DNA from 3 places in the Weizmannia sp. FSL K6-0777 genome. Region 1 is predicted to be linked to each of the others. Evidence: predicted binding sites of a transcription regulator. Region 1 holds the regulator's gene; each other region holds the start of a gene.

What was found. The regulator LexA, encoded in region 1, represses DNA repair genes until DNA is damaged. The targets are predictions, from matches to a motif close to CGAACATATGTTCG.
Region 2: NST70_RS08895 (DNA polymerase IV) is a predicted target of LexA. The motif match lies at 7,601-7,614, and genes of this name have one in related genera.
Region 3: NST70_RS04345 (DNA repair exonuclease) is a predicted target of LexA. The motif match lies at 2,720-2,733, and genes of this name have one in related genera.

What each region holds. Positions count from the first base shown of each region.
Region 1 covers NZ_CP151971.1:1,759,574-1,770,234, reverse strand. Annotated here, with positions in the region: gene glnA (type I glutamate--ammonia ligase) at 1-315, shown strand, start outside; gene NST70_RS08265 (HIRAN domain-containing protein) at 917-1,897, opposite strand; gene NST70_RS08260 (hypothetical protein) at 2,131-2,841, opposite strand; gene NST70_RS08255 (helix-turn-helix transcriptional regulator) at 2,838-3,062, opposite strand; gene lexA (transcriptional repressor LexA) at 4,331-4,951, opposite strand; gene NST70_RS08245 (LysM peptidoglycan-binding domain-containing protein) at 5,159-5,497, shown strand; gene NST70_RS08240 (recombinase family protein) at 5,494-6,147, shown strand; gene NST70_RS08235 (DUF896 domain-containing protein) at 6,239-6,472, shown strand; gene tkt (transketolase) at 6,591-8,597, shown strand; gene sirA (sporulation inhibitor of replication protein SirA) at 8,882-9,319, shown strand; gene NST70_RS08220 (YneF family protein) at 9,384-9,605, shown strand; gene NST70_RS08215 (ISLre2 family transposase) at 9,850-10,661, shown strand, end outside.
Region 2 covers NZ_CP151971.1:1,877,682-1,888,342, forward strand. Annotated here, with positions in the region: gene NST70_RS08860 (aldo/keto reductase) at 1-557, shown strand, start outside; gene NST70_RS08865 (YqkE family protein) at 763-1,011, opposite strand; gene NST70_RS08870 (5-bromo-4-chloroindolyl phosphate hydrolysis family protein) at 1,341-1,991, shown strand; gene NST70_RS08875 (toxic anion resistance protein) at 1,988-3,196, shown strand; gene NST70_RS08880 (alpha/beta fold hydrolase) at 3,395-4,318, shown strand; gene NST70_RS08885 (LysM peptidoglycan-binding domain-containing protein) at 4,393-5,802, shown strand; gene NST70_RS08890 (YolD-like family protein) at 5,953-6,294, opposite strand; gene NST70_RS08895 (DNA polymerase IV) at 6,291-7,526, opposite strand; gene NST70_RS08900 (SDR family oxidoreductase) at 7,678-8,475, opposite strand; gene proC (pyrroline-5-carboxylate reductase) at 8,976-9,803, shown strand; gene rnz (ribonuclease Z) at 9,844-10,661, opposite strand, start outside.
Region 3 covers NZ_CP151971.1:965,039-975,699, forward strand. Annotated here, with positions in the region: gene NST70_RS04330 (TerC family protein) at 1-663, opposite strand, end outside; gene NST70_RS04335 (permease) at 858-1,787, shown strand; gene NST70_RS04340 (TIGR03943 family protein) at 1,800-2,654, shown strand; gene NST70_RS04345 (DNA repair exonuclease) at 2,776-4,047, shown strand; gene NST70_RS04350 (AAA family ATPase) at 4,044-7,031, shown strand; gene yhaM (3'-5' exoribonuclease YhaM) at 7,243-8,187, shown strand; gene NST70_RS04360 (sporulation YhaL family protein) at 8,324-8,518, shown strand; gene NST70_RS04365 (peptidylprolyl isomerase) at 8,566-9,438, opposite strand; gene NST70_RS04370 (YjcZ family sporulation protein) at 9,738-9,830, shown strand; gene NST70_RS04375 (YhaI family protein) at 10,380-10,661, shown strand, end outside.

The DNA.
Region 1 (10,661 bases):
GCCAATCCGTATCTCGCGCTCGCCGTCCTGTTAAAAGCAGGGCTTGACGGCATCGCGAACAAATTGCAGGCGCCGGAACCGGTCGACCGCAACATCTATGTCATGACGAAAGAAGAAAGAGAAGAAGCCGGCATTGTCGACCTCCCGGGCACACTGCTGCAGGCGCTGGAAAACTTAAAATCGGATGATGTAATGGTAGACGCCCTTGGCGATCACATTCTCGAACATTTCCTCGAAGCAAAAGAAATTGAATGGGATATGTTCCGCACACAAGTCCACCAATGGGAACGCGACCAGTATATCGAAATGTATTAAGCAAGAAACCCCTTGAAGCGTAAGGCTTTGAGGGGTTTCTGTATTTTGGTCAAATTGCTTTTTTTGGGTGGTGAATAATTAGTTGACCAAAATTTGACCAAAAAAATTTCAGTTTTTGATCCGGCTGTAATAGTCATCAAACTTTTCGATTTTCTCACGTTCGATTTTTTCCGAGATATGGCTGTATACATCAGATGTAATACTTTGTCAGATTCAATGAACATAAGAGCCTCCTTCTTTTTCCCTTTTTATGCTCACCCCTTTGGTTGGTTTGTCAAAAATAAGTTTGGTTGTCACAGCTTTTTCAAAAGTGTTGTGCATGGTAACATGTACAATTTCAACAGCGGCAGCCTTTACTTCTTCTTTTGAGTTGAAACCCTTCTTTGATTTTTCACGTTGCTTTTTCGTTATTGGTCCAAATAAGTTATTCGATATTCCCAGACGTCTGCTTGGAATTTTTTCGTTTATAGTCGTAAAAATTGAGATTCAAATTATTCACTTCGCCTTTTCCTCCCGACAAAATATTGTATAATTTAATTATAGAACCTGTGTTCCTTATGTGCTATAATAAAAAGCAAAAAAGCCCTCGCGTTTGCGGGGGCTACTCTTCTTCTTTCAAAGTCAATGTAATTTCTACTCCCAAAGTGAGCTCGTTAATTACAACAACGTCTTTATCCTTCTCAAAATCATAGTCAACTTTCTTTGTTTTTCCGCCCACAAAACTGGCCGTTACTTTGTCAATCAAATCATTATCCAGTAATTTACAGACCTGGACATTATATTCTTTCGGTACATATCCGATATGAAATTGCTTTTCGTTCAAATTGGCCATTACCTTTATGGCATTTTGGTCAAATTCATTGTCTGGCTCTTTTTCAAATGATACATAGTCCCCAAACATCACATCTTCAAATTCCGAAGCTTCAGCCATAAATTCCAAGATGTCTTTATTTGTCCATCCACCGTACGACTCAACATCTTGCTCTTTTGCAATCTCGCGGGCAATCCGACGCAAAAGAGGTTGAATTTCCTTACCTTTATCATTTTCAAATGTCACCCCGGAAACATTAAAGGTGATGCTTTTCTTTTTAGGCGGCTGAGGTTTGGGCTCGGGTTTTTGAACTATTTCTGGCTGTTCTTGAATTACTGGATCCGGTAGCGGTTCGGGTGTCAGCCTCTTAACAACTGGCGGTTCAACTTCTGTTTTTTCTTCCTCTGCAGGCGAGGCTGGTGGCTCTTCAATCGCTGCAGCTGCCGGGATGATACTCCTCACTTCTTTTTCTTTGCTTTTCACCATTCTTTTATATTGTTTAAATTCCGATTTCATAACTCTAAACTTTTCCCCAGTTGCAACGTTTTTCACCAAGCATGTTTTGGTGCATGCTTCTTTAATTGTGAGGTAAATCAGCAGAAGCCAAAGTGACAAAGTAAATGTGGGCAGTATTAATAAAAACGCGGCAATCGTCAGTCCAATATCAACGCCGGAGTTCAACCTTCTTAACACCAGGCGTTTACCGGCTGCAGCCTCCGCCTGTTGCATCTGCTGCATCCTTTGCAGTGACGCGATTGTGTCAAAGCTCATTTTCATCATCCTCCTAGTAAATCGTCAACCTTACATCTAAGCGGCTTTGCCAATTTAAAAGCCTTTTCCACTGTAGAGTATGACCGTCAACTTATTCAGTTTGATAACTGTGTCGGCGATATATCCAATTCTTTTGCTGTGTACTTTTTCCTATATCCTGCAGTGTCAATGTGTTCCCAGATCCGGCTTTTCATCAGCTCACCAAACGCCTCACGTTTGCAGGGGGCTATAAATTATTTCACCAAAACTGCATTGTAAATTTTCCAATTATAATTTAAATCGTAATCCCCTCGAGACGTTAAATTTCCACGTACTGTAATTTTTTCTCCTTGCTTTATATTTTTGAATTGGGACGGATCTTTATATTTCGCAACAAAACAATAAAATAATTTTTTCTTGTCCCCTAATTCGCCCCAAGTTTCTCCGTTATAATCGTCATTTCCATAAACAAATACTTCACTGGTTCCTGCATGTTCGACTGTTCCAGTCCAAGTTACCTTTTTACCATATATTTGTTTATCCCATACCGCTGTTTTATTGCCACCCAATTTTTTATATTCGTTAACAAATTTCATAAAGTCGTTACTTTCCAGTGCTGCTACTGTACTTTCGCCAATATTTTCATTAGTCTTGTTAGCTTCCTTTTTTGGAGTTGGTTCTTCAGCAGTTGTGGCAGTTGCTACCTTATCCTTGATTTGCTTTGAGGCCTCCTTTTTCTCGGCATTTTCTTTTGGAGCGGTCGAAACGTTTTTTACAGTTTTCTTATCGGTGGCTTTTTCCCCCGTATTGTTGCTTGGGATAGCAAGCCCCGCGATAAAAAACACAAGAGATATTAAAAATACTGTCAATCCGTGTTTTTTCTTTTTAGTAACCCGCCCCAAAATCATTAAAACGATACTGACTATTATGCCGGCGGTTCCAATTAGCCCCAGAAATGCACTCATTTGTTTTCCTCCTTTTTCCTATATATGTCCTCAAATTTTACGTTTAAGAGCTCGCAAAGTTTTAGGAGCTGCGGAACAGATGGATATGTTTTTCCCGTGCACCAATTAGATAAGGTATTTGCGGAAATCCCAAATTTATTACAAATATCTTTGCGATCGATTCCTGACTGCTTAATCCATGCTCCCAATAAAACTATAACATTATCATCCTTCAATCTCATCACCCATTGTATGTAATTCGATACAAGTTTATTATTTACCTTTACAAATTTCTTTCAGAAAATCATAAGTTATTTTGTATGGACAAGATATATTTCCACCTTCCCGATCGTTGCTTTATCAAATGCCGCTGGAGAAGGTAGTTCGGGAATATTCCAGATCCACGCGTAGCGATGCTTTGTGGGTCGTTTTGGAACTTCTTGATTTTAGCAACAAATTACTCCGTAATTTACAAAGGAGTGTTGCAGATGAAGGGAGGAGTGGGCGGGATCGCGACAAAAGCATACTTGGCAAAAAATGGTTTGTCAAATGATGACTCGGATTAAATAAAGGAGATTTTTTCGCTGATCGGGGTAAACGTCAAAGATGGCAAACAAACGTACACTACACAGCTAGTCAAAAAACGGGATTACGAATGGGGCACGGAATACCGGTGTCGGATACCATTGGCAGAAGTTTCGAGGACTATGTTGTCAAACAAAGAGCTTGGAAGCTGGTCTGGTGAGTCGTCGGATGAAACTGTAGATCAAAGATCTGAAAAACCTTAAATTAGACCGGGCAGTGATTAAACAGCTCAAAAGTATATTTGCGAAAAAAATGACCGCCAAAAAGGAAATCGGAATGTATTATGACGGTTTGCTAAAAATCCGGGTGTATAAGCAGCCGTTGTCACTCAAAATTCTATGGTCAACGGACTGTTTAAAACCGGGAACCTGGTCCGTGCTTATTGGTCAAAATCATGCCGAAAATTGTACCACGACTTCGACATGCGGAAACACCTTATTTTAGCCAGAACAACGGGTTTTGGAAAATCTGTCATCATGAAATCCCTCATCACAAGCCTAATTTTACAAAAACCGGATGATGTGGAGTTTTCGCTCATCGATCTCACAGGCGGGCCCGCATTCGCCAGGTTTAAGAACTGAGGGAAAGTCATTAATTTTGGGAGCAATAGCGAAGAAGTGGCTACCATATTGAATTGTTTTGAATTGATTTTCTTCTATTTTATATGTTCCGCACACAAGTCCACCAATGGGAACGCGACCAGTATATTGAAATGTATTAAGAAAGAAACCCCTTGAAGCGTAAGGCTTTGAGGGGTTTTTGTTTATCGGGCATTTTTGCGGCGAACGCCCAATGCCCATTAATTTCCCCGATTTTTCCTCCGAAAATAGATTGAATGCCCAGAAATCCGTGCCACAGGTATGTTTGCTATCAAACGCGCATATACTCTATTAAAAAAGAAGCAGCCGAAACTGCTTCTTTTTGATCAGTGCACCATTTGCCTGTACAGCCCGATGACAACGCCGAGAATGGTGACGTTTTTCAATATGATCGGTTCCATTGTCTGGTTTTCAGGCTGCAATCGGAAGTAGTCTTTTTCCTTGAAAAATCTTTTTACTGTCGCTTCATTTTCATCTGTCATAGCGACCACGATATCCCCGTTGTTTGCCGTCTGCTGGGAGCGGACAATCACATAATCGCCGTTTAAAATCCCGGCATCCACCATGCTGTCCCCTTCAATTTCCAGCATGTAGACGGACTCGTCAGACGGGACAAGATGTTCTGGAAGCGGAAAATACTCTTCAATATTTTCTACAGCTGTAATCGGTATGCCTGCTGTTACTTTTCCGACAATAGGCACATTGACAACATTTTGGGCTGGTATTTCTTCATCATGGTCCAAAATTTCAATCGCTCTCGGCTTTGTAGGGTCGCGCCTGATCAGCCCCTTGCTTTCAAGCCTTGCGAGATGGCCATGAACAGTTGAGCTGGAAGCAAGCCCGACTGCCTGGCCAATTTCCCGCACGGAAGGGGGATAACCTTTTGTTTTTACTTCATGCTTGATGAAATCAAGTATCGCCTGTTGCCGTTTTGATAGTTTTGCCATTCTATTCACCTCGTCACAGTTTTGTTTGGCACCCGCGCTGCGTATGGGGACGCTTACGGGAGGAATGCCATTATTTGCTATTATTATATCACATTGCAGCAGATAAAACAAACGTAAGTTCGAAAAAAATGTTGACGAAAAACAGGCGTTCGTTTTATAATAGAACTGGTGATTGGACGAACGAATATTCGCGGGAGGAAGATGGAGATGTCACGATTATGGAAAAAGTATAACTATGTTATGATTTTAGCAGGGCTTACGCTTGTTTTCGGATTTTTCATGATTGGAAGTCTGCGGGATCCATCCCCACACTATATCAAAATCAGCGTCACAGAGGGCGAGACGCTTTGGAACATCGCCGGACAGTATGCGGAAAAGGGCAAAATGTCGAGGGAAGCATTTATCAGCTGGGTTGAGCGTCATAATGATATTGACGGCAACATGATCAAAGCCGGCGAAAAAATTGTCATTCCGGTAGAAAAAAATGAATTCAGCGATGATAAAAGGGAACTTGCGATGAAATCACAACGGGAGACGAAAAAATGAAAGTTGTTTTATATTGCAGAGTAAGCACGGAAAAAGAAAGCCAGGAAACTTCCTTGGCGAGGCAGCGGGAAGAGCTGGTGAAGCTTTCGGATTCCCACGGTTTTCAAGTGTCCGGGGTGATCTGTGACCGGGCAAGCGGCTATGACCTGGACAGGCCCGGCATCCTTGATCTTCTTGATACGATTGAAAATGAAAAGATTGACGCCGTACTGGTGCAGGATGAAACACGGATCGGAAGAGGAAACGCAAAAATTGCATTGCTTCATTTTTTATATAAAAGAGGGGTTAAAGTATATTGTTATGCGCAAAACGGAGAATTGGAGCTTTCGGAATCCGATTCAATGGTACTGAAAATTGTCAGCATGGTTGAAGAGTATCAGCGAAAGCTGCATAACTTAAAAATTAAAAGGGGAATGGAGCGTGCAGTCAAAAACGGCTACCGCCCGGAAAAAAATTTAAAAGGGAAGCGGAATCCGGACGGCAGGGAGCGAAAGGAAGTGCCTGTTGAAGAAATTATCCGCCTGCGGGATAACGGCTTGACTTTTCAGGAAATTGCTGCGACAATGCGCGGTTTCGGCTACCAAGTTTCAAAAGCAACCGTCCACCGGCGTTACAGGGAATATATGGAGGAAACGGGGCATGATAAATAGTACCAAAACCGGTTTCACGGGTGCGCTTTCGTTGCAGACGAGTCCATATTTTAGTAAGATGGCATCAATCACGGATAAAAGGAGAGAAAATATGCTTTCAAAAGAAAAAATGGCAAGGATTAACGAATTGGCGAAAAAAGCGAAAACCGGTGCCCTGACAAGTGAAGAAGCAAAGGAACAGTCAAAATTGCGAAGCGAGTATTTGCAGGCGTTCCGCTCTTCATTCAGAAAAACGATTGAAAATGTCCGTGTGCTTGACCCGGCTGGCCAGGACGTTACCCCTGAAAAAATTAAGCAAATCCAAACAAAAAGAAAGCTGCACTAAAAAGGAAACCATTCTGCTTTTTTCTTACAAAATCCATACAAAATGGTAAAAGAGTTGTGTTATGGGTTTCACTTGCCTTAATATAGAGTTGTAACCCATGAAGAAAGGATGTTAACAGATGTTTGATAAAACGGACGAACTGGCAGTCACAACAATTCGAACTTTGTCCATTGACGCCATTGAAAAAGCAAAATCCGGTCATCCGGGGCTTCCGATGGGGGCTGCACCAATGGCATACACCCTCTGGACAAGATATTTGAACCATAATCCGGAAAACCCGCACTGGTTTAACCGGGACCGTTTCGTATTATCCGCAGGGCATGGTTCCATGCTGCTCTATAGCCTGCTCCATTTATCCGGTTATGCATTAAGCATGGATGATATTAAAAATTTCCGGCAATATGGAAGCAAAACCCCGGGTCATCCGGAATACGGGCATACGGAAGGCGTGGAAGCAACGACCGGTCCGCTCGGGCAGGGGATTGCCATGTCAGTCGGAATGGCGATGGCAGAACGGCATCTGGCGGCTGTATACAATAAAGAAAATTTCCCTGTCATTGACCATTATACATATGCTTTATGCGGAGATGGCGACTTAATGGAAGGCGTATCTGCCGAAGCTGCTTCATTGGCGGGACACTTAAAATTGGGACGTCTCATTGTATTGTACGATTCCAATGACATTTCCCTTGACGGCGACTTAAATAAGGCCTTTTCCGAAAGTGTTGCCGACCGGTTTAAAGCATACGGCTGGCAGTATTTGCGGGTTGAAGACGGGAATGATATGGCACAGGTCGCAAAAGCGATCGAGGAAGCAAAGGCGGATACAAGTCGGCCGACACTCATTGAAGTGAAAACGATCATCGGTTACGGTTCTCCAAACAAATCCGGGAAATCGGCTGCCCACGGCGCCCCGCTCGGAGAAGATGAACTGAAACTAACGAAAGAAGCGTATAAATGGACATTTGAAGAAGACTTCTATGTTCCGGATGAAGTTTACGCACGGTTCCGTGAATTGGTTGTGGAAAATGGCGTGAAAAAGGAACAGGAGTGGGCGTCCCTGTTTGAGGCCTATGAAAAACAATACCCGCAGCTTGCGGCTGAACTAAAACAGGCGATAAAAGGCGGGCTGCCGGATGGATGGGACAAGGACATTCCGGTCTATGAAGAAGGCAAAACCCTTGCCAGCCGTGCGGCAAGCGGGGAAGTGCTAAATGCCGTCTCCAAACATTTGCCGTCTTTGTTCGGGGGATCTGCAGACCTTGCCGGATCCAACAATACGCGGCTGAAAGAAGACAAGGACTATATGCCGGATGCCTATGAAGGGCGCAATATTTGGTTCGGTGTCCGCGAATTTGCGATGGGCGCAGCCATGAACGGTATGGCGCTTCATGGTGGTGTCCATGTATACGGCGGCACGTTCTTTGTTTTCTCGGATTATTTGCGTCCTGCCATCCGCCTAGCTGCTCTTATGGGCCTTCCGGTAACGTACGTCTTTACGCATGACAGTATCGCTGTCGGGGAAGACGGTCCGACACATGAACCGGTTGAACAGCTTCCTTCTTTAAGAGCGATGCCGGGCTTGTCGGTCATCCGCCCCGCGGACGGCAATGAAACGGCGGCTGCCTGGCGCCTTGCTCTGTCATCTGAAAACCATCCGACAGCGCTTGTTTTGACGCGCCAAGGGCTGCCAACCTTGAAAGGGACGTCTGAAAAAGCGTTGGAAGGCGTTTCAAAAGGTGCCTATGTCGTGTCCCCTGCACAAAAAGAAACGGCTGACGTTCTCCTTCTTGCCAGCGGGTCGGAAGTCCATCTGGCTGTGCTCGCGCAACAGCAATTGGCGGAACAAAAGATTGATGCTGCTGTTGTCAGCATGCCGTCATGGGACCGTTTTGAACAGCAAAGCAAAGAATACAAAGAATCCGTATTGCCGGCACAGGTGAAAAAACGCCTTGCCATTGAAATGGCTTCACCATTCGGCTGGGAAAGGTATACCGGCGATGAAGGCGATATTTTGTCGGTTGATACGTTTGGCGCAAGCGGAAACGGCAATACCGTTGTGGAAAAATACGGATTTACCGTTGAAAATGTTGTGGCACGTGTAAAAAAATTATTGGGCATGTAATCGTTCCAGGCCTGCTTTTGCGGTATTCGCAAAAGCAGGCTCATTTTTATGAAGGAAGGGTATAAGAATAGGGGCTTGAAGTACCGGAGCTGAGTTGAATTAGCTTCTCCCTTGGACGCAACCGATTTTGCAGCAACGCTTTGATACATTTACGCTTATTTTCCTGTATGTACGTGTAATCGAATGTTCCACAGTAATTTTTTAAATTTTGTTACAACAAACGACAACTTTTTTGGGGCCCGTCCATTATAGTGAAGGTAACAAAGTTGCGGGAGTGAGATCATATGCGATCCTATTCTATCTACCTGATAAAAGAGGAGTTTGCACAATATTATTACGGCAGGGAACGAATGTTTTTTAACCTTTTTCACCAGTATGCGCACGTTTCCGGAAGTTTGAAAAATGTCCTCAGCAGACAGATCCATTATATTACAAAGCAGATTCCGCTCTTGCCTGTCCATCATGTCTTGCAGCCGTTATTTTCTGACACCATTAACATGACGAAAACCGGCGCTTGCCAACTTCTTTCAAAAAAAGAGGGGCAGGTGCTGGAAGTGACTATAGAAGAAAGAATGCTCCGCCTGAACGTATCCGGTAGTTATGATACAGAAACCGCCGTTTTTGAAATTCTGAGGAACTTCAAAGGAAATCTGCTTGCAATCGATTACGACCATAAACGATACGGCTGGATAAAACCGGTTAAAGAAAGAAAATTCGTGTGAGAAGAAAACAAGTATTGTATAATTCAAATGGATTTAGTACACTGTATGTGAGTGAAGGAGGTATATTATGATTTGGGTGTTCGTTCTTGTAGCCCTTATTGCTCTTTTGGCAGGCGCAGCAATCGGGTTTTTCATCGCCCGTAAATATATGATGAATTACCTGAAGAAAAATCCGCCGATTAATGAACAAATGCTGAGAATGATGATGATGCAAATGGGTATGAAGCCGTCTCAGAAGAAAATCAATCAAATGATGAATGCCATGAACAAACAAATGAAATCTTAAGCTGGATGACCGGCTTTTGTGGTATATCCATCACCATTGTTAAGCTTCTCACGATTCTGTAAACCACTTTTTCTGCCAATTTCCTGCACAGAAAAGGTGGTTTTTGATTTCATGTTCCATTTTTATGCTTTCGTGTATGTGTAAAATTTTACTCGAAGGGGCAAATGAGTGGAAAAAAATGGGAAGACGCTCTATCATCTAATTGTACACTTCAAGATGAACATCTAGAGAGAGAGGTCTTCCCATGGATATTATATCAATAATTGCTGGATTATTAAAGGATACAAAGAGTCTTATCGAATTTGAAGAACAGCTTAAACTTCTGATGCAGAAGGCTTTTACACAATGGGTTGGGGAAATATTTGAAGAGTTAGATAAAACAATTAAACAGGAGAAGTTAGAGGAGGGCTGGGTGTACTGCCGGAGTGATAACAGAAGCGTTCAGTTTCTATTTGGAAGTGTGACTTTTAAACGTTCATTAATGCGTGATAAGAGAGGGAACTCACATTATCCTCTGGATGAATGGTTAGGGCTGGTACCACACCAACGATACAGCCCGTTAGTGGAATTAAAGGTGGCAGAGTTGGCAAGTGAGAACACCTATCGGGAAGTAGCTGATATTTTAAAAGAGTGGACAGCAGTGAGTCTTAGTCACACAACTGTAGGGAACATGGTAAAACACGTAGGGAAAACTCAGGCGGAAGCCGATAAGGCACTTGTAGAAGAGCTAGAAATAGCTGTTTCCCTGCCTGAGGGGAAGAAGGTAGACTACCTGTTTTCTGAAGCAGATGGTGTATTCGTTCGGGGACTAAAAAAGAAACAGAGTATGGAAGTCCACCACGCCATTCTCTATGAGGGATGGGAAACCAATGGAAAAAGGGTCTCCCTGCGTCAGCCCACAGTCATCATGACGACGGAAGACATTCAGACATTTTGGGATGAAGTCCAAGCCACAGCTGCCAACACCTATTCCCTCGAAAAAGCGCATGTCATTACAAACAGTGATGGAGGTGCTGGGTACACAGCTGAACGGTTTCAAACAGCATTCTCACAGTC
Region 2 (10,661 bases), 120 kb from region 1:
ACGGCGGCACGATCGAAGACCCGATAGACGAAACGATCGAAGCGTTTGAGGAATTAAAGGCAGAAGGCATCATCCGCGCTTACGGCATTTCTTCCATCCGCCCGAACGTGATCCGCGAATATGTGAAAAAGTCATCCATTGCAAGCGTCATGATGCAGTACAGCCTGCTTGACCGGCGGCCGGAAGAGACCATCACGACGCTTTTAGGCGAAAACGGCATCAGCATTGTCGCAAGAGGCCCGGTCGCAAAAGGGATTTTAAGCGGGCTGCCGGAAAAGATTCCAGCAGACGGTTATCTTGATACCGGTTATGAAGAAATTGTCGCCCTTCTTGAGAAAATCAAAAATACGCTTTTAACCGGCGGGCGGACGATGCTTGAACTTGCACTTCAATATGATCTCGCCTGCCCTCCAGTTGCCGCCGTGGTTGCCGGCGCCAGTTCCCCGGACCAGGTGCGCGCCAATGCAAAAGCCGTAAACGCTGCGCCACTTACACCGGAGGAGCACCGGCTTCTGCGCGAGCTCACCAAACAAAACCGATACGAAGCGCATCGGTAATCTGTTTTCAGCAAAGAATGCACCGCGTTCTTTGCTTTTTTGTTTATTTTTTCACCTTGTTCCAACAGCCCTTTCCCGGTTATGCCGGAAACCATCCCGTTTTCCCCCGTGCAAAGGAAGGATTTAAACGGCAAATGGAAATCAGGGCGTAATCAATCGTACAGGCAGTTGTGTCAAGGCGACTGCCTGTACCATTGCCATCTTTTTAGCCTTTATATCGTTTCCAGTCCAAATCGGATTCTTCCAGCAGTTCCGCAAACGATTTGTTCCGCTCGCGCTGCTTCCGTTCTTCTCTTTTTCGTTCTTCTTCCGCCCTCTTTTTTTCTACTTCCACTGCCGCAAGTTCCTGCTTTGCCTGTTTCAATTTTTCGAGCACATCTTTTTGCAGCGCATCCTTCAGCTGCACTTTCTCATCCTGTTTTCCTTTTTGTTGTGCCTGTCTCTTTTTTGCCATTTGCTGCCGTTTGCAAAAAGCCCGCATGCCTCGAGTGCAGCCGGGGGCATCTTACAAACGGCCTTCACCGCCCTTCTTCTATCATCTTTTTTCATTATAATATATTTACCAATGCTTCATCATCCCTCAGGAGGTCCGTTCATGAGCGACCCGGCTCCCAGACTGAAAAATATTTTCCGGAAGCTGCTTTCTCTCTTTAAATCCATGCGCGATCTCTGGTATAGTAGCGTTAAAGAAGAAATTTGCAAGGTTTTCGAATCTTTTCAGGGCTGCTTTTCGTATAAGACGTATGGCCGAATCAACCAAGATCGTGATCAGGGGTGTCGATTATGAAATTTTTTATGGGTACGGTGATTCGCACCGTGATAACCATTTCTAGCGTTATCCTTCTCTTTCTCGTCATTTATTTTTCATCCGGCCATCTGTTCTGGCTGTCGCTTTTGCTTTCGCTTGTCGGCGGCTTTCTGATCAACCGGCTTGTGAAGTGGCAAATGTTGCGGGGTTTTCTGAAAGCGCAGCAGCTAACGCGGAAAGATTATCAATATATCCGGAAAAACCTGAAAGAAGCGGACGAAAAAATCAGGCGATTGCAAAAAACCTTTTTATCCGTTCGTTCCATTAGCACGTTCAAACTTTTTTACGATATGAATAAAGTAATCAGGAAAATACAGGCACTGGTCAAAAGAGAGCCGAAACGTTTCTATCAGGCTGAATCTTTTTATTTTTACCATTTGGATTCCATGACGGAGCTTGCGGAAAAATATGCCCTCCTGCAATCCCAGCCTGTAAAAAACAAAGAAATGGCCGTGCAAATCCGGGAAACGGAAGAAACGTTAAAACAATTGGGACGCGAAACAGAGAAAGATCTGTACCATATGCTGTCAACGGATATGGATGAGCTCGATTACGAACTGGCATACGCCAGGCACACCATCGAACGCAAATCCCCTTCCCGGCATGAAAGGAGTGCAAAAAAATGAACGCAGACAAAGAACTTTGGCAGGAACCAACAGGCGGCGGGCTGGATGATCTGCTTGCCGATCCGTTCGGCACGCGTGACGCCATGCTGCCGGATGAGGGACAGAAAGCGGAGCCTGTCACTGAAACGAAACCATCACGCCTTGTGGACATGCTGCCGGAGGAAAACCGGCAAAAAGCATACGAACTCGCAAAGCAAATTGACCCTTCAAACCACCAGGCCGTCATTTTATATGGCACACAGGCGCAATCGAAGCTGCTAAATTTCTCACATGCCATGCTTGACCAAGTCCAGAAAAAAGATATCGGGGAAATCGGCGATATTTTAAATGATTTGATGAAAAAACTTGAGCAGGTGAATCCCGAAGAACTTGTCCCAGAAAAGAAAAACTTCTTTTCCCGCATGTTCGGCAAAATTTCCAATTCGGTGCAGGAACTGCTTTCAAAATACCAGAAAACAAGCGCGCAGATCGATCGCATCAGCGTGAAGCTCGATCTCTCGAAAAAGACGTTGCTGAAAGATATCCAGCTGCTCGAACAGCTGTATGAAAAAAACAAAGATTATTTCCATGCGCTTAATATTTATATTGCAGCCGGCGAGCTTAAGCTTGAGGAACTGAACACAAAAACGATTCCTGAAATGAGGAAAAAAGCAGAAGCAACCGGCGACCAGATGGCCTTCCAGGAAGTCAACGACATGATCCAGTTTGCCGACCGGCTTGAAAAACGGCTGCACGACTTAAAATTAAGCCGGCAAATCACGATCCAAAGCGCGCCGCAAATCCGACTGATTCAAAACACAAATCAGACGCTGGCTGAAAAAATCCAGTCCTCTATTATGACGGCGATCCCGCTATGGAAAAACCAGATCGCGATTGCCCTGACGCTCATCCGCCAGCGCCATGCGGTCGAAGCGCAAAAACAAGTGTCCAAAACGACCAATGAACTTCTGTTGCGCAATGCCGAAATGCTGAAATCGAACACGATCGAAACGGCGCAGGAAAATGAGCGCGGCCTTGTCGACATTGAAACGTTGAAAAAAACGCAGGAAAGCCTGATTTCAACGCTCGAAGAAACGCTGCGCATCCAGCAGGAAGGAAGAGCCCGGCGGTTCCAGGCCGAACAGGAACTGGCGACGATGGAAAACGAACTGAAACAAAAACTAATGAACTTGAAAGGACCGGGGCCGGATGCCGGGGCGTCCTGACCAAAACGGGCAAAACGGCAACAGACCGGGCCGGCGGACGGAAAGCCTGCTGCCGCTTTCAAACAAAGATCCATCCGGAAAAGCGGCAGGAGCCTGAAAATAAAACCGGCGCAACCGGAAACTTGCGCCGGTTTTTTCTTTCCGCTTATTAAAGCGCATCCGGCATCCTTTTTTACTTCAACATGCGGAGGGATTTTGATGAAAAAATGGTTTTCCCTGCCCGCCACGGCGGCGGCGCTTGCTGCAGGCGGGCTCGGCTTTTACATGTCAGAGCGGGTGATGCATATCCGAAAAAAAGACGACAGCCTCGTCATAAGCCGAGAAGTGGCCGCGAAAAGGCTGGATCTTAAAGCGTACGAATCATTGCCGAAAGAGGAAGTTTTGATTCCGTCCCCATTCGGTTACAAGCTCAAATCGGTTTTTGTGAAACCGTTCCCCGAGTCGAAAAAATGGATGATTTTTTGCCATGGCGTGACGGAAAACAAAATGAATTCCGTTAAATATATGAACCTGTTCCTGAAGCGGGGCTTTAACGCTGTCCTCTACGACCACCGCCGCCACGGGGAATCCGGCGGCAGTACAACGAGCTACGGGTACTATGAAAAGCATGACTTAAAAGCGGTGGTGGATGAACTTCTCAGGCGCGAAGGGGACGGCATCTTTTTCGGGATTCACGGCGAATCAATGGGCGCCGCCACGCTCCTGCTGTATGCCGGCGAGCTTTGCGGCCGCGCCGATTTTTACATCGCCGACTGCCCGTTTTCCTCGTTCCGGGCGCAATTGATCCGGGAATTTACGCGGGAAACGCGGCTGCCCGGAAAATGGTTTTTTCCGCTTGCCGATTTTTTTGTCCGCATCCGCGACGGCTACTCGCTCCGCCGTGTGTCGCCGATTGATGTAGTCGGCCGGATCAAACAGCCGGTCCTCTTTATCCACAGCGCCAAGGACGACTACATTCTGCCCGGGATGACCAAAGCGCTTTATGAAAAGAAAAAAGGGCCGAAACAGCTGTTTATTGCCGAAAACGGCGCCCACGCCCAGTCGCTCAACTTAAACCGCGAACAGTATGAACAGGTGATTGACGAATTTCTTGAAAAAATGGCGGCGTCCCGTAAGCTTTAATGCCATTTTTTGCGAACGTCCGCCCATGTTGCTGAATATGGTATAGGAGCCTATCAAAACAGGGAGTGTCCATGATGGAAATCTATACCGTACAGCAAGGCGATACCCTTTGGCGGATTGCAAACCGCCTCGATGCCGATCTTGCCCAGCTCTTTTTGGCAAACGGGCTAACTGCATCATCCCCGCTCGTCCCCGGCCAGGCGCTTGTCATTCCTGACCGGTTCTTTCAGTACATCGTCCAGGAAGGGGACCAGCTCGGCACAATCGCCGCACGCCTCGGCGTTTTGGCCCAAGCGCTTATAAACGCCAACCAGCTCCGCAATCCCGCCTCGCTTTTTCCGGGGCAGGTGCTTTTTATCCCCTACCGGAACCATACGGTAAAACAGGGTGAAACTTTGTACGGCATTGTCCGTACTTACGGGGCGGACATGGGGGCCATTATGCAGGCGAACCGGCTTCCCGGCACGGCTCTTTCCGCCGGCCAGGTGCTGCGTATACCCGCACCCCGCCGCCCTGTGAAAGAAGTCAATGCCTATACAACCGGGTTCGGCGCTGCGGGCACCGCTGAAGTTTACCAGCTTGGGCCTTATTTTACGTACTTGTCCCCTTTCCGTCATACGTTCCGTGAAGATGGCAGCCTGACGCCGCTCAACGACCGCTCCGTCCTTCAGGCAGCGGAAGCAAACGGTGTCCTTCCGCTTTTAATCCTGGCCAATTTCACCTCGGAAGGATTCAGCTCCGATCTGGCTGCCCGGCTGCTTCGCAATGAAGCATTGCAGGAAACTTTGATCAGCAATCTTCTCGCCACGATACGGCAAAAAGGGTACCGGGGCGTCAATTTTGATTTTGAATATGTGTATCCGGAAGACCGCGACCGTTATACGGCGTTTCTCAGGCGCGTCGCCCGCCGGTTCCGCCCGGAAGGCCTGCTCGTCTCGACTGCGCTTGCGCCGAAAATTTCCGGCACGCAGCCGGGCCTGCTTTACGAAGCCCACGATTACGGCGCACACGGGGCCATCGTTGATTTTGTCATTTTGATGACGTATGAATGGGGATGGGCCGGCGGCAGGCCGCGGGCCATCGCCCCGATTCCTGAAGTGAGGCGTGTCCTTGATTATGCCGTTACCGTCATTCCGCGGAATAAGATTATGATGGGGGCGCCGCTTTACGGACGTGACTGGAGAATCCCGTGGCGCGCAGGCACAACGGCGCGCACGATCAGCCCGCATGAAGCCCTTTCCTTGGCGGCACGGTACGGGGCTGACATCCGCTACCACCCGACCGACCAGGCGCCTTATTTCCGTTACACTGATGCATCAGGCCAGCAGCATGAAGTCTGGTTTGAAGATGCGCGCAGCATGCGGGCAAAAATCAATTTGCTAAACGAATACGGGCTGCGCGGAATCAGCTACTGGGTGCTCGGCAACCCGTTTCCCGAAAACTGGGTCGTGCAGCAGGCACTCATTCAGGCAAGAAAACGGTAATCCGCAACAAAGCGTACGGATGCCCTAAGATTGATTTCATGAATGCTGCTTCTTGCTGCAACAGGATGCGTCCAAACCGCCAGTGCTGCATTTTTCTGCATCGCCCGTACGAAAATCCATCCGGCAGGCTTTTTCAGGCTTGCCGGTTTTTCATGCCCGTTCCACTTCTGTCACCGCGGAAAGTTTGATCGATATCCGCTCCCCTGTCTCCCCTGCCAGCTCCAGCTTTTTTTCGAGCGGCCGGAATTTTGTAATGGTACCGGTGGCGGTAAAGAAATTTCCCGCTTCAAAGAAACGGACCGTAACCGGCACGCGCAGCCGGCAGGCAGATATGAGCATATGGTTCATCTCTTCAAGCTGCTGCTCATCGAGTTCGGGCTTTGCCTGTTTTTCCTGTTCTTTCTGCCATTTTAAAAGTGCCTGCTTATGCTCGGGCAAAAACATGCGTGACCCTTCCCAAAGTTTGTTACCGCGCTGCAGGTATCCGCTCATTTGTAATGCCCTCCTATCTTTTTGGCACGTTCAAGCGCCTGGCCGGCATCAAGCAGCGACACGGCGCGGATGACGGCGCCGGAACCGTATTTCTGCTTGATGCGGTCGACCGCATACCCAATCTTTCTTTCCCCTTCCCTGTTTTCAAACAGATCAAGCTGCCGGATATCATCCCGCGACAGGCGCGACAGCCCGACGCTGATACGGCGGACCGGATTTCCGTCCCAAAACGAAAGAAACAGCCGGCACGCCGCCCGGTAAACGTCCATTGTCCCGTTTGTCGGCGCCAGAAGCGTCATCTGGCGGTGAAAGCCGGACGGATGGGCATAATCCGCCCCCTGGCAGCCGACCGAAACACAAGCGCCCATGACGCCTGAAGTACGCGCCCGGAAACAGACTTCCTCGCAAAGTTCAAGAAGGGCAACTTTGATTTCATGCTCAAAATCGGCGTAGTCGCGCGGCAGCGTCATCGCATGCCCGATCGCTTTCTGTCCGACGTGCGATTCTTTCGAGACGGGCGACTCATCAATGCCGTTTGCCGTCTCCCACAGTACCTGGCCGCCAATCCCCCACCGTTTTTTTAAAACAGAAAGTGGAAAGCAGGCAAGCGCACCGATTGTATAAATGCCGAGCCGCTTCAGATGCTGCTCCATCCGGCTGCCGACACCGAACATCCTGCCAACCGGCAAAGGCCATAAATGCGTTTTGAGATGATGGTGATCCAGTTCAAAAATGCCGGTTTTGTTTTTCTTCGCAAAATGGTCGCACGCCATTTTGGCCAGCACTTTGTTCGGCCCGATCCCGCAGCGGGCATACACGCCGGTTTCTTCCATGATGTCCCGCTGGATTTGCGCGGCGATCTCGCGCGGCTCTCCGAACAGTCGCCTGCTGCCCGTTACATCCATGAACTGCTCGTCAACGGAATACGGTTCAACCATATCCGTATAGCGGGCAAGAATCGAAGAAATCTGCACCGATACATCGAGATAGCGCTGCATGCGCGGCCGAACAATAACGGCATCCGGGCAGAGCTGCTGCGCTTCCCACAGGCGGAGCGCATTCTTCACGCCGCGCTTTTTCGCGAGCGGGCAGGCAGCGAGCACCACCCCGGACCGGCGCGCCGGATCCCCCGATACGATTACGGGTTTATCCCTGTACGCCGGATGATCGGCTTTTTCCACACTTGCATAAAAAGACTGCATATCGACGAGAAAAATCACACGCTGGCTCATCTTTCAACCCCTCTTACCTTAGAAACTAAGCAAACAACACGAACTATAGTTCTTATTCTATTCCTCATTATAAACGAATATACGTTCTTTCGCCAATTGTTTTTTTAGGCAGAGGGGTTATATTTTTCCAAAACGCGCATCACACCGGCTGCTATTTTTTAAAGAAAGCCTGCCGTCCGAGCCTTTCCACAAGCCCGGGGAAAAGCGCATGGATGGTAGCGGATGCATTCATCCATTTTGGCGCATTGATTTCACGCCGATTTACAAGCATCGTATCCGTTATTTTTTCTGCAAGTTTTTCGGGATCCAGCATCCATTTTTCAATATTTTTCCGGTAGGTGCCGGACCGGTCGGCGATGTCGAAAAAACCGGTTGCAACCGGGCCGGGATGAACGGCTGTCACATAGACGCCAAAGCGCGCCATTTCCATGCGGAGGCTGTCCGTAAAGCCGCGCACTGCAAACTTGCTGGCCGCATAGACGCTTGATTTTGGGGTCGCCATTTTGGCCGCCTGGGAAGCGATATTGATAATATGGCCGGCACGGTTTTTTTGCATATGCGGGACGACCGCTTTGGTGCAGGCAATGAGCCCGATGACATTGACATCAAACATCCCCCTGACATCCTCCATGCGGATATCCTGCACTTCATCAAAAACGCCGAAACCGGCATTGTTCACGAGCACATCAATCTGGCCACAGCGGTTGTAAATCGATTCAAAAACAGCAGGAATTTTGCCGTGCTCCGCTACATCGCAGCGAACGGTCAGACACGAAACCTGGTAAGCTGCTTCGATCTCCGCCTTGATTTTTTCAAGCTTGCCGAGGCTTCTGGCGAGCAGAACAAGGTTAGCCTCGTTTTTGGCGGCGGCAAAGGCGATTTTTTCCCCGAGGCCGCCGGAAGCGCCGGTAATCACGATCGTTTTCTTCCGGATCCGTTTATTTGCCATGTTTCCATCTTCTCCCTCTATCTTGAAAATTTTCATTCCTCCACTGGTGCCATTTGCCGCGGCATGGATGCCTATTCTGAAAAATGGTGCCGGCCGATTTTCATGCTTCCTCCCGTGCCGCGTTCATTGCGGCAGCACGCCTGGTACCATTTTAAAATGGCCGGGCACGGATTTTTTATCTGAAAATTCACGGAATCACTCTTGACAACTCCCCGATTTTTCTTCATAATAAGTAATACCATTTTGATAAGCGACCGGCTGTGACCAGGACCAGTAAGCCGGGCATGATGCAAGAGAGCGGGGTTCTCAGGCTGGAAAACTCCGCCATCCGCTGCCCGGCCGAACCTGCCTGTGAGCTGTTTGGCAAAACCAAACCGGATGAAAACCGTTAACCAAATGAGGTGTAGGATCGAATTCCTGCAATAAAGGTGGTACCGCGGAACATGCCCTTTCGTCCTTTACGGATGAAGGGGTTTTTTACTTTGAAGGGAGGCATTTGCATGAAAATATCATTTATTGGCGCCGGGTCCATGGCTGAAGCGATGATCATTGGCATGCTTGAAAAAAGAATCGTAAAAGCCTGGGACATCCGCGCCCATAACCGCACGAACAAGAAAAGGCTCCGCACATTGGAACAGAAATACGGCATCCGGGCTGCAGACGGCCTCGACCAGCTTTTCGAAGGCCCGGACGCGGTCATCTTAGCCGTAAAACCGAAAGATGCCCCAGATGTGCTCGAATCGGTCCGTCCGCTCATATCTCCGGACACCCTGCTCGTTTCGGTAGCGGCCGGCATCACCATTCCGTTTATCGAAAACAAGATTGGCCGGCATATTCCCGTTGCGCGCGCAATGCCGAACACATCGGCGAAAGTCGGGCTGTCGGCAACCGGCATTGCCTTTAACGCCGCTGCGACAAAACAGCACCGGCACCGGGCGTTTGCCATATTTTCGGCTGTCGGCATGACTACGGCCGTAAAAGAAGAACAGCTCGATGCTGTAACAGGGCTTTCGGGAAGCGGACCGGCGTATATTTATTATATCGCCGAAGCGCTCCAGCAGTCAGCTGCAGAAATCGGGCTCGACGCACAAACGGCAAAACAATTTATCCTCCAGACGATCATCGGCGCAGCAGAAATGCTGAAAACTTCAGCCGAACCGCCGGAAGCGCTCCGGAAAGCTGTCACAAGCCCGAACGGCACCACAGAAGCCGCGATCCGCGTCCTTGACGAACGCGAGGTCAAACAAGCTTTCATTGACTGTGTAAAAGCAGCTGCAAAGCGAGCAAATGAGTTATCGAACGCAGGGAAAGAACCCGCAAGAGAATAACCGGCAATAAAAAAGCGGCAGGCAAGCCGCTTTTTTTGCTTTACAAAACAGGCACTTCCATCAAATCATGGACAAGCAGACTGTCCGGGAATAAAGCTTGCGCTTCCTGCTCAAGCGCCGGCCAGTCTTCTTTTCCGTACCTGGCACTAATATGGGTAAGAAGCAGCCGTTTTGCCCCCGCCTGCTTTGCCGTTTGCGCCGCGTCCGCCGTTGTCGAATGAAAATAATCATGCGCCATTTGCCCGCTCTCCTTGTTAAACGTTGCTTCGTGAACGAGAAGATCGGCATTGGCTGCGAGCCGGATTTCCGCCTCATTCGGCCTTGTATCGCCAAGGATGGCAATGATCTTCCCCTTTTTCGCCGGGCCGAGATAATCTTTTCCGCTGATCACGCGACCGTCTTCCAATGTTACCGTCCGGCCTTCTTTCAGCAGCCGGTAAACCGGGCCCGGGCGGATCCCTTCTTTTTTCAATCGATCCGCATCCAGCGCGCCCGGTTTGTCTTTTTCGGTAATCCGGTAGCCGAAGCTTTCGATCCCATGATCAAGCCGCAGCGCACAAACCGTAAAGCGGTCGTCTTCAAATACCGTTCCTTCTTCAATTTCGATGATCTCCAAAGGATATTTCAGACGGGTTTCGCTCACTTTCAGGGAAACTTCCACAAACGCTTTTATGCCTTTCGGGCCGTAAACGGTAAGCGGGCCATCCCCGCCCTGGAACGACCGGCTCCCAAGAAAGCCGGGAAGCCCGAAAATATGGTCGCCGTGCAAGTGGGTGATAAAAATTTTTTCAACTTTGCGCGGTTTGATCGCAGTGTGCAAAATCTGGTGCTGTGTCGCTTCCCCACAGTCAAAAAGCC
Region 3 (10,661 bases), 790 kb from region 1:
CACCAAAACCGTAAGAATGCCGCCGATCGTATATGTTACCGGCCCGTGTGAGATATTCAACCATTTCAGGATTTGTTCATCTTTAAAGAGCATTTCTGCTGCCGTCCAGGCGAGGATGGCGGACCCGACATAGGCAATCCAGCTGTAACGGTTCATCGCTTTTACAATCATCTTTGAACCGAAGATCATGACCGGAATACTGATGGCAACGCCGAGCGCAATCATGCCGATATGTCCGTTTGAAGCACCGGCCAGCGCCACTACATTGTCAAGGCTCATAATCGCATCAGCCATAATAATCGTACCAATCGAAACCAGCAGCCCATTTTTTGCTCTGACGTGGACATTTTCATCTCCGCCGCCGAGCACTTTATATGCGATCCATAGAAGCAAAAGCCCGCCAATGACATTTACATAAGGAATTTTCAGCAAAGCAACGATTGCCATTGCCAGCAGAATTCTTAAAATCACCGCACCGGCTGTCCCCCAGAAAATCGCTTTGTTTTGTTGTTCGCGCTGCAGTTTCCGGGTTGCCATGGCGATCACAACCGCATTGTCGCCCGATAAAATGATATCGATCATAATGATCTTAAGCAGCGCAACAAAAGCTCCGGCAGAAACAACCAACCCAAAGTCAAATATAGATACCGGCAATTGCTTCATTCCCTTCACGTTCTCAATACTAGTTCATTTGACACTATCATAACACAGTCCGATCCGAAAAGTAATAGAATCGCATCGATTTCATCAAATTGGAAATCATTTTTTTCCATCGTTTCCCTGCTTACCCGCCATTTCCTGGTTTTCTTCATTTACGCCAATGAAGACTTATAGTATCCTTATTGGGAGAGTTTTTTGTGAGTGTGATAGAAAAAGGAGTGCGATATGCCGTTATGGTCCAGTCCTTATTGCAAATGAATACCATTTTTATCAGCATTATCATCGAGGCGTTGCCTTTTATTGTGCTGGGTGTGTTCATTTCAGCGGTGATCCAGATGTTTGTCACTGAGGAAATGATTGCAAAAGTTATGCCGAAAAACCGCTTTTTATCCATTGCGTTCGGCACCGGGATGGGCGCGCTTTTTCCAGCCTGTGAATGCGGCATTGTCCCGATTACGGAAAGGCTTGTCCGGAAAAATGTCCCGCTTTCTGCCGCCATCGCTTTTATGCTGACGGGGCCGATTATCAACCCGGTTGTCATTTTTTCTACGTTTGTCGCGTTTGGCGATTCCTGGAAAATGGCACTGCTTCGCTGCGGACTGGCGATTTTTACTGCTGTTTTAACCGCGATTGCGATTTCATATTTTTTTTCCGAAAACCAGCTTCGCGAATTTGTGGAGGCCAAATTGCACCACCACGGGCATGACCACGAAGCACATGATAAACCGAATTTTCTGCAAAAAATCACCGGTACGATCGACCATGCGATTGATGAGTTTTTTTCCGTCGGGAAGTTTCTCGTGTTTGGCGGCCTGATTTCTGCCGCAATGCAGACCTTCTTCCGGACGAGCACGCTGCTGTCGCTCGGGCAGACAAAAATGGCGGCGATTCTAATTATGATGCTGCTTGCTTTTATTATGTCGATCTGTTCCGAGGCGGATGCCTTCATTGCTTCGTCTTTCAACGGGATGTTCGGGACGTCGGCCATCCTTGCGTTTTTAGTATTTGGCGCGATGGTGGATATAAAAAATCTGCTCATGATGATGCATTCCTTTAAAAGAAAATTTGTCTTTTCGATGATCGGGCTGATTATCGTTTTTGTGTTTACGGGTGCATTCTTGATATAGAAGGTGTTTAAAATGTTGCGATTTATAGTTTTGTTCGGCTTCGCGTATTTTTTTATGAAGCTGCACGCGACAGGAGATATTAGCAAATATATTAATATGAAGTATGCGTATTTGTCGTTTTCCATGATTTTTGCGATGGGTTTTTTATGTTTGTACCAGCTCGTGAAATGGGTCAGGGCGGGAAACGAGGTGCATGACCATCATCACGCCGCCCACCACGGCCATTCGCATGAAACGGATGAAAATACATGGTACAAAAAAATGTTTACGTACGGCATGATTTTAATCCCGGTTGTAACGGGCATTTTTCTTCCGGTGGCCACCTTGAATTCCACCGTTGTCAAAGCAAAGGGCTTCCACTTTTCTATGATTGACAATGACAAGGACCAATATGCCAATCACCAGATTTTACGGCCGAATTCCAGCCTTTACTATGATAAGGACCAGTATACAGAAATGGAAAGTTCGGATTTGAAAAAGTACAGTAAATTGCAAAGCATCGTCCTCGATGATGACCATTATTTCCACGGGCTTGAAACGATTTATAATTATCCGGGGAATTTTATCGGCAAAAAAGTGGCAATTAAAGGGTTTGTCTACCGGACGGATGATATTAAAGCGAATCAGCTGTTTGTGCTCCGGTTCGGCATTATCCACTGCATTGCCGATGCCGGCGTATACGGGATGCTCGTTGATTTTCCGGACAATATGGCAAACGTGAAAGAAAATACATGGATTGAGGTTGAAGGGAAACTGGATACGACGTACTATACGCCGTTTAAAGAGAATATCCCGTATTTAAAAGTAACAAGTTACCATAAAAGCAGCGAGCCGAAAGATCCATACGTATACCGGCAATACAATTAAAAAGGTTTGGCATGTTCAGCCATTTTTTTGTTGCCTGAACGTGCCAAACCTTTTATAATGAAGATAGAACATATATTCTATGAAATGCGTTTGATTACGAACAGGTTGGATTTCACAAAAAATGGAAAAATGCCGGTTATTTTTTTACGAAAGAGGGATGTCGTTGAAAAGGATTCGCTTTGTCCATGCGGCCGACCTGCACCTTGACAGTCCGTTTGCGGGGCTCCGCAAGCTTCCGCCGGCGCTGTTTGAACGGGTAAAGGAGAGCACTTTCCGGGCATTTAAAAATCTATGTGACCTTACAATTGAAAAAGAAGCGGATTTCCTGCTGATATGCGGGGATTTATACGACGGGGAAGACCGCAGCCTGAAAGCCCAGGTGAGGCTGAAGAAGCAGTTTGAGCGGCTCCAAGAGGCTGGCATTTCCGTATTTGTGCTGCATGGCAATCACGACCATCTAAGCGGGTCATGGACAAAATTGGACATGCCCGCAAATGTCCGGATATTTTCCGAGCGTGTTGAAGCCAAATCTTTTACAGCTAAAAACGGGTCGAAAGTCCATGTGTACGGGTTCAGTTACCCGAAGCGGCACGTGCTGGAGAACAAAACGGATGAATACAGGAAAACAGGAGATGCTGATTTTCACATCGGCATGTTGCACGGTTACCTTGAAGGCGGGACGAAAATGCACCAGCCTTATGCGCCTTTTGCCTTGCAGGATTTGCTGGAAAAAGGGATGGATTACTGGGCGCTTGGCCATATCCACAAGCAGCAGATTTTACATACGCATCCCTATATCATTTATCCCGGGAATATTCAGGGGAGAAACCGGAAAGAAACGGGTCCGAAAGGCTGTATGGTTACCGAAATGGATCCGCTTGGTACGCATACCGCATTCTATGAGACGGCGGACATTTTATGGGAAAAACGTACCGTTTCCGTAAAAGGCGCAAATGATTTTAATCGTCTGTACACAGTTTGCCGCAATGCCCTTGAAGAAGAAAGGAAAGAGGCACAGGGCGTATTTTTGCAATTGGATATAAAAGATCCGGATCTGCTCGATGATGAAGCGCTTGGAAAAGTGAAAAACGGCGAACTGATGGAAGTGCTACAGGAAGGCGAAGAAGCAGACCGCAATTTTGTCTGGGTACACCGCATCACACTGCCTGAAGATGCCTTTATCTCCGCACGGGATGACGGCTTTATTTTGCAGGAAATGAAGAAAACGCTGGCACAATTGGGAGAAACCACAGTAGATGAAGCGGTCTCCCCGTTGTACAGCCATATGGTTGCGGGCCGCTACCTGGACTTGGGCGGAGATGAAAAGCAGCGGCTTCTGTTGGAAGCGGAAGCGGCTGTTTTTGAGAAGTTGAAAGGCAGGGGGAAACGATGAAAATACGGGAGGTCCATATTTACGGTTTTGGCCGGCTTGTTGATTTTCATATGGAAAATCTTTCGGATCTGCAGGTCATTTACGGGGAAAACGAAGCCGGCAAATCAACCTTCATGGCTTTTATCGAAGCCGTTTTATTCGGGTTTCCTTCAAGACAGCAAAACGGGCAGCACTATGAGCCAAAATTTTCACCGGTGTACGGCGGGAGGCTTGTCCTCGAAACAGAAAAAGACGGAAAAATAACGGTGGAACGGATAAAAGGAAGAGCAGCCGGAGAAGTGTCCGTCACTTTTGCAGATGGCAGAACAGGCGGCGAAGAGGTACTTGCACAAGTTTTAAACGGGCTGAACCGGCAAATGTTCCAGTCCATTTATTCTTTTAATCTGCAAAGCCTCCAGGAAATCCGCAAATTAACAGGCGATGATTTTAGCCGCTTTTTATTTGCTGCAGGGACAATCGGGACGGATGCGCTGCTTTCGGCGGAACGGGAACTCGAAAAGGAAATGGAGGCGCGTTTTAAACCGAACGGGCGGAAACCGGTCTTGAACGTGCAACTCAGGAAACTTCAGGCCATGGAAAAAGAACTGAATCACCTGAAAGCGGAAAACGGCCGTTATGGCGAATGGAAAGCCCGGCTGGCAACGATTGAAGCAGCACAGGAAGAAGCGGAGGCGGAGCTGGAAGCCTTAAGGGGAACGGTTCAGCAGTATGAACATCTCACAAGCCTTTGGCCGCTTTATGCAGAAAGAAAGCATATCAAACTGCAGCTGGCGGAAATCGGTCCCGTCCGCTTTCCCGCTGACGGAATCCGGCGCCTTGACGCGCTGATGTCGGAATGGCGCGCTTCTACCGGGCGCCTGTCAGCTGTTAAAAAACAAAAACAGGTACTGGTAGAAAAAATGGAAGGAGAGCAGCCGGATCCGCTTTTCGTCCGGCATGAAGGGGAGATTAAAAAGCTGCTCGATGACTGGCCGCAATACCGCGGGTGGCAGGCGGAAGCAGAGCGCCTCCAGTCTGAACGCGAAATCCTGAACAGCCAAATCGCCGAATTATCGGGAATGCTGCATCTTACGACATCGCAAGTTGAAAAAGTACCGCAGCTTGACTTAAGCATTGCGGCAAAAGAAAGGCTCAGCACCCTCATCAAGGCGTATGACCATCACCGTTCCCGTAACGATGCTTTACAGGCACAGCTTGAGGACTTGCGGGCTCGGATGAATGCTGTTGAGCAGCAATGCGCACTTTTGGAAAAAGAGCTCGTATCCGAAGAGGCTTTTCGCGATTTATCGGCAAAGCGGCAGGAAAAGGAAAAAAAATCATTGCTTGAAGCCGATATCAGGCGCGGGAAACAGCAGCTTTCCCGCATGAAAAAAATGGCAAATGAAGCCCGGAAGCCCCCCGTCCTGTTTTTCGGCCTTGCATTATTGTTTCTGATGGCCGGCGTGTGGAGTTTGCTCACAGGGCAATACCTGTTTCTGGGCGTTTTTGTGCTTGGTGCAACCGTGTCAGGCTACCATGCTTTGAAGGGAAAGCGGAACCCGTTTGAAGAAGAAATCCGAGCGCTCGAACAGGAACTGGAGGAAGAGGAAAAAGAGCTGCGGAATTGGAAAGACGGGGACACGGATTGGCATGAATATGAACGGCAGAAACAGCTGCGCGAAAACTGGAAACAGCTCATTCTGAAGCTTGAGGAAGGCGAACAGAACGGCCGGCAAATGCAAAACCGGAAGCAGCGTCTGGAAGCGGAAGAAAGACAGCTGCTGGCAGAAATCAGCCATTTCAGGCAAACTTTGCAATTGGGTGATGGCTTCCGGCCCGGACAGCTGCCCGATGCGTTCCAACTTTTGACGGACTTAAGCGGGAAATTGCGCGAGCGGTCGCGTATCGAAAAGAAACTGGCGCAGCTTTCCGCCTCTCAGTCGGCATTTGCAGAAAGGATGGAAAACCTGTGGTCCCGGCTCCACGTCAACTGGCCATTACGCCAGGAGGGTATCTTGCTGTTGCAGCAGGCGTGTGCGGAACAACAGGAAAGAAAAATCCGCCTGCAGGAATGGGAAAAGAAATGTGCCGAGCTGGAAGAACAATTGCAGCTGCTTGAATCGGAAGCGGAAGCAACAGATAAGGAGATTAAAAAACTTTTTGCCCTTGCCGGTGCCGCGAATGAGGAAGATTTCCGGAAAGCCGGTAGCCTTTTTCAGCAATACGAAAAGTTGACCGGTCAGCTCGAAATCATAGATTTACGGATCAGCCGGGAAGACCTAGAACGGCTCGAAAGGATAGAAGATGTATCCATATTTGAGCAGGAAAAGCAAAAGCTGGAAGAGAAAATTGCGGAAAAGGCGAACGCGCTTCGCAGTATGAGAAAAGAAGCGGCGGAAATCCGGTTTGAACTGGACAGGCTGGAAAAAGGCGGGACGTTTACCGAAAAACTGCATGAATATTACAGCGCGCTTTCAGATTTCCGGGAAGAAGCTTTCGAATGGGCACGGTTTGCCACGGCGAAACGTTTGCTTTCCGGCATGATGAAGCGGCTCCGGGAAACCCGCTTTCCGCAAGTCCTGAATAAAGCCGAAGCGTATTTGCAATCTTTAACAAACGGATCGTATGTCTCCCTCCATATGGGCGGGGAGGATGGCCGTTTTTACGTTAAACGGCGTGATGATGTGCTGTTTGCTGCAAATGAGCTGAGCCAGGCAACGGCGGAACAGCTGTATATTGCTTTGCGTTTTTCCCTTGCGGAGGCGCTCGGCGGAGAATTCCCGTCCCCGGTTGTCATTGATGACGGTTTTGTTAATTTTGATATTTACCGGACAGAGAAAATGGCCCGCTTGCTCGACCAGGTGAGCGAATCGAGGCAGGTGCTGCTTTTTACATGCCAGCAGCCGATGCTCCGGTTTTTTAAAGGCCATGAGGTGAAAACCTTGGGGGCTATACACGGTCAAGAGCTGACAGGTTCTGGAAACATCAGCCGTATTCAGCCGTAAATAAGAGGGGCGGGCCGAATGTCTGTATTTCGACACGGTGGTGAAATGCACAAGCAGTAAACCAGTTTGTCCTGGCCGTAGTCGTCTTTTTCCTAATTTCAACACGGCGGTGAAACGCACAAGCAAAGCCGGTTTAGATCAAAAGCGGATTCCGGCCGGATTATGGTATACTTTAAGACAAATCAATCAGGGGTTAGATCGGAGGATTATTATGGCAAAAGGGCTACTCTACTATGAGGTGGGCGAACAGTTTGACGCGTTTTTGCTCATCAAACACGCAACAAAAGGAATTGCGAGCAACGGCAAACCGTTTTTAACATTGATTTTGCAGGACCGGACCGGGGATATCGAAGCAAAACTCTGGGATGCGACCGAACAGGACGAACAAACATATAAACCGGAGACGATTGTAAAAGTAACTGGGGACATTTTAAATTACCGCGGGCGGCTGCAGCTGAAAATCCGCCAGATCCATCCGGCACAACCGGGGGACGGTGTCCGGATTTCCGATTTTATCGAAACGGCCCCGTTATCGCAGGAAGAAATGATGGGGAAAATCACCCAGTACATTTTTGATATGAAAAATCCAAATATCCAGAGGCTGACCCGGCATCTGCTGAAAAAATACCAGAAGCGGTTCCTTGTCTATCCAGCTGCAACGAAAAACCATCACGAATTCGTATCGGGGCTGGCGTACCATGTTGTCTCCATGCTCGACCTTGCCAAGGCAATCGCGGGCCTTTATCCTTCACTCGACCGGGATTTGTTGTATGCCGGTGTCATTTTGCATGATTTGGGAAAGGTGCAAGAACTGTCCGGCCCGATCTCAACAACTTATACGGCTGAAGGGAATTTGCTCGGCCATATCTCGATTATGGTCACAGAAATTGCAAAAGCAGCGGAGGAACTCGGAATCCACGGGGAAGAAGTCATGGTGCTGGAACATATGGTGATCTCCCACCACGGAAAAGCGGAATGGGGAAGTGCCAAGCCCCCGATGATTAAAGAGGCGGAAATTCTCCACTATATTGATAATATTGATGCGAAAATGAATATGCTTGACCGTGCGCTCCGCAATGTCAAACCGGGCGAGTTCTCGGACCGGATTTATGCACTTGATAACCGTTCTTTTTACAAACCAACGTTTCATCAGTGAGATTCATAGAAACGCAAACGTTTGGAAAGCGCCCGTCTGGTGAAAAACTTTTAAAATGCCTTTCAAAATGAAAGGCATTTTTTAATGGATTCTGCCATACATTATAGCAGGGACAAACCGAAAAGGAGGGGAAAACATGGATTTCCCAATCTGGATTTATTTTGTTGTGGCAGGCATTGTCATATGTGCGTTTATGGCGGTGAAAACAGCCCGGGAAGAACACGAACAGGAACAGGAATGGATTGAAAAAGAAGGGGAAGTTTTTATTGAAAGGATGCATAAAGAAAAAGAATTGCGCAGCGGTGAAGCTGAAAAAGCCCATGAAGCATAACGGCCGTAAAAAACCGCCCCTAACCGGAAGGGCGGTTTTTTGCGGCATTATTTGCTTGATGAAGTCCCAAGCAGGGTGTCAAAAGTTGTTTTCAAATCTTCATCTTTTACTTTTATGTCAGCCGCTTTTAATTCTTTCTTCAAAACGGACTGGATTTTTTCTGTTGTCACTTTTGATTCTTTATATTGTTTGACGACGTCTTTTTTCATTTCGCTGTACGGTTTTTTCTGTTTTTCACCGGTCAGCTGAATAATATGGTAGCCGTAAGAAGTCTTAACAGGGCCGCTGATTTCATTGACTTTCAGTTTATAAGCAGCATTTTCAAAATCGCTGTCCATTTCGCCTGCACCGAACCAGCCGAGGTCTCCGCCTTTAGAAGCAGTTGCGGTATCGGTTGAATACTTTTTGGCCAGCGTTGCAAAGTCGGCGCCTTTATCCAGTTGTTTCTTGATATCTTCCGCTTTCGACTTGCTGGAAACAAGAATGTGGCGCGCTTTGATTTTCGGTTTTATGTCATTGTTATAATAATTTTTTAACTGCTTTTCCGTTGGATGTATGGTTGCCTCTGCCGCTTTTTGTTCAAGCAGTCCGACTTTCACACTGTTGCGGAAATCTTTTTCATTTGCATAACCGTATTGCTGCAGCGCTGTATTAAATGAGCTGCCCAATTGTTTTTTTGTATCGTTTACTTGTTTGTCAATTTCGCTCTTTTTGACAGTGTATTTTTTGGAAAGGACTTTTTCAATGGTAAGCTGCTGGAGCACAGTTGAACCATATTTATCCTTCATTGCATTATATAACTCGTCTTTGGTAACATTTCCGGCGTTCGTCTTCACGACGGCGCTATTGCCGCTGTTGCCGCATGCTGCAAGTCCGAACATGCTGCCTGCCAAAACAAGGGATAGTACCCATTTCTTCATTCAAGAACAACTCCTATTCATTTTGTCTTGCAAGAGAGATTTACAACCACTACTATAACATAAATTGAAAGAGAAAAGAAAGGGATTGCCGGGTTTCTTATGGAATTTTCACACCATGCCAATCTTCTTTTCATATGGGGCAGGCGTTTGTAGAAGGCAGGATGGATGTTTGCTGCATATGATATTGCATGGGGTTCCATTGTGAATTTGTGAAATTTAGGCCGGCAAATAGACGGGTGCCTTAACCAATACAGGGGTGGATGAATAATATACTGATGAAACAAGAGGAGGTGGATGGAATGAGCGGAGGAGCAGCTTACGGAGGCGGCTTTGCCTTGCTGGTTGTGTTGTTCATTTTATTGATCATTATTGGTGCATCCTGGGCTTGGTAAAATTTGGGGTCGGCAGCTGCCGGCCTTTCTTGTTGTGTTGTTATTGAGTGCCAAGGTAGGAGGAAAACAGTAAAATGGTCATGAGGATGTTGATCGTCCGAAAAACTCCCGGCCGGTGTTCTTCCGGTATTTCTTTTTTTGTACATAGATGGCTTGTCAATACGTTGATAAAGTATAATATAAAGAAAGCGTAACTGTAAAAAAAACAAGCACATACATGCCGGCCGGCCCCCCTCCCGAAAATTTGCAGTAAAATAAAGGCGGAGCGCGCCGGTTTAGAATCTGGGTTCGTAACGTTCCGCCTGTCTTTCGGATGGCAAATGTGTAATGCACGCTGGTCTTTTCCATGCAAGGTGGATGAACGATTATTCATTTTTAACAGGCACTGCCTTGAACCGCTCGTGGCGAATGCCGCGGGGAAGTTTTTAAAGGCCGGCCGGACAATGGGCCTTGCCGGAAAACACGCCCCTGTCTAAAACTGAAGCATCCCATGACCGGGGTCGCGCTGTTCTCAGCAGAATCATAAAAACATATAAACGAGGGAACTGAATGGAATCGATTGAACAAAAGCTGGAAAGACTGGAATTTTATCAAACATTGCTTTTAAAAATGATCGGGACCAGCCAATATCCGTTTTTCAGGCTGATTATGGAAAAACAGCTTTCAAAACAGGATATTGAACAATTTTATGCGCTGTGCGATCGTTTGAGCGATGAGCTGAAAGAACAGAAGGCGGACAAATTTGTATATTTTTATCCGCTTTTTCAAAAGTTTAAGGAATCCCTGCATGAAAAACTGCAGCCGGCGGAAGTGATTGCCGCCTGTTTGCAA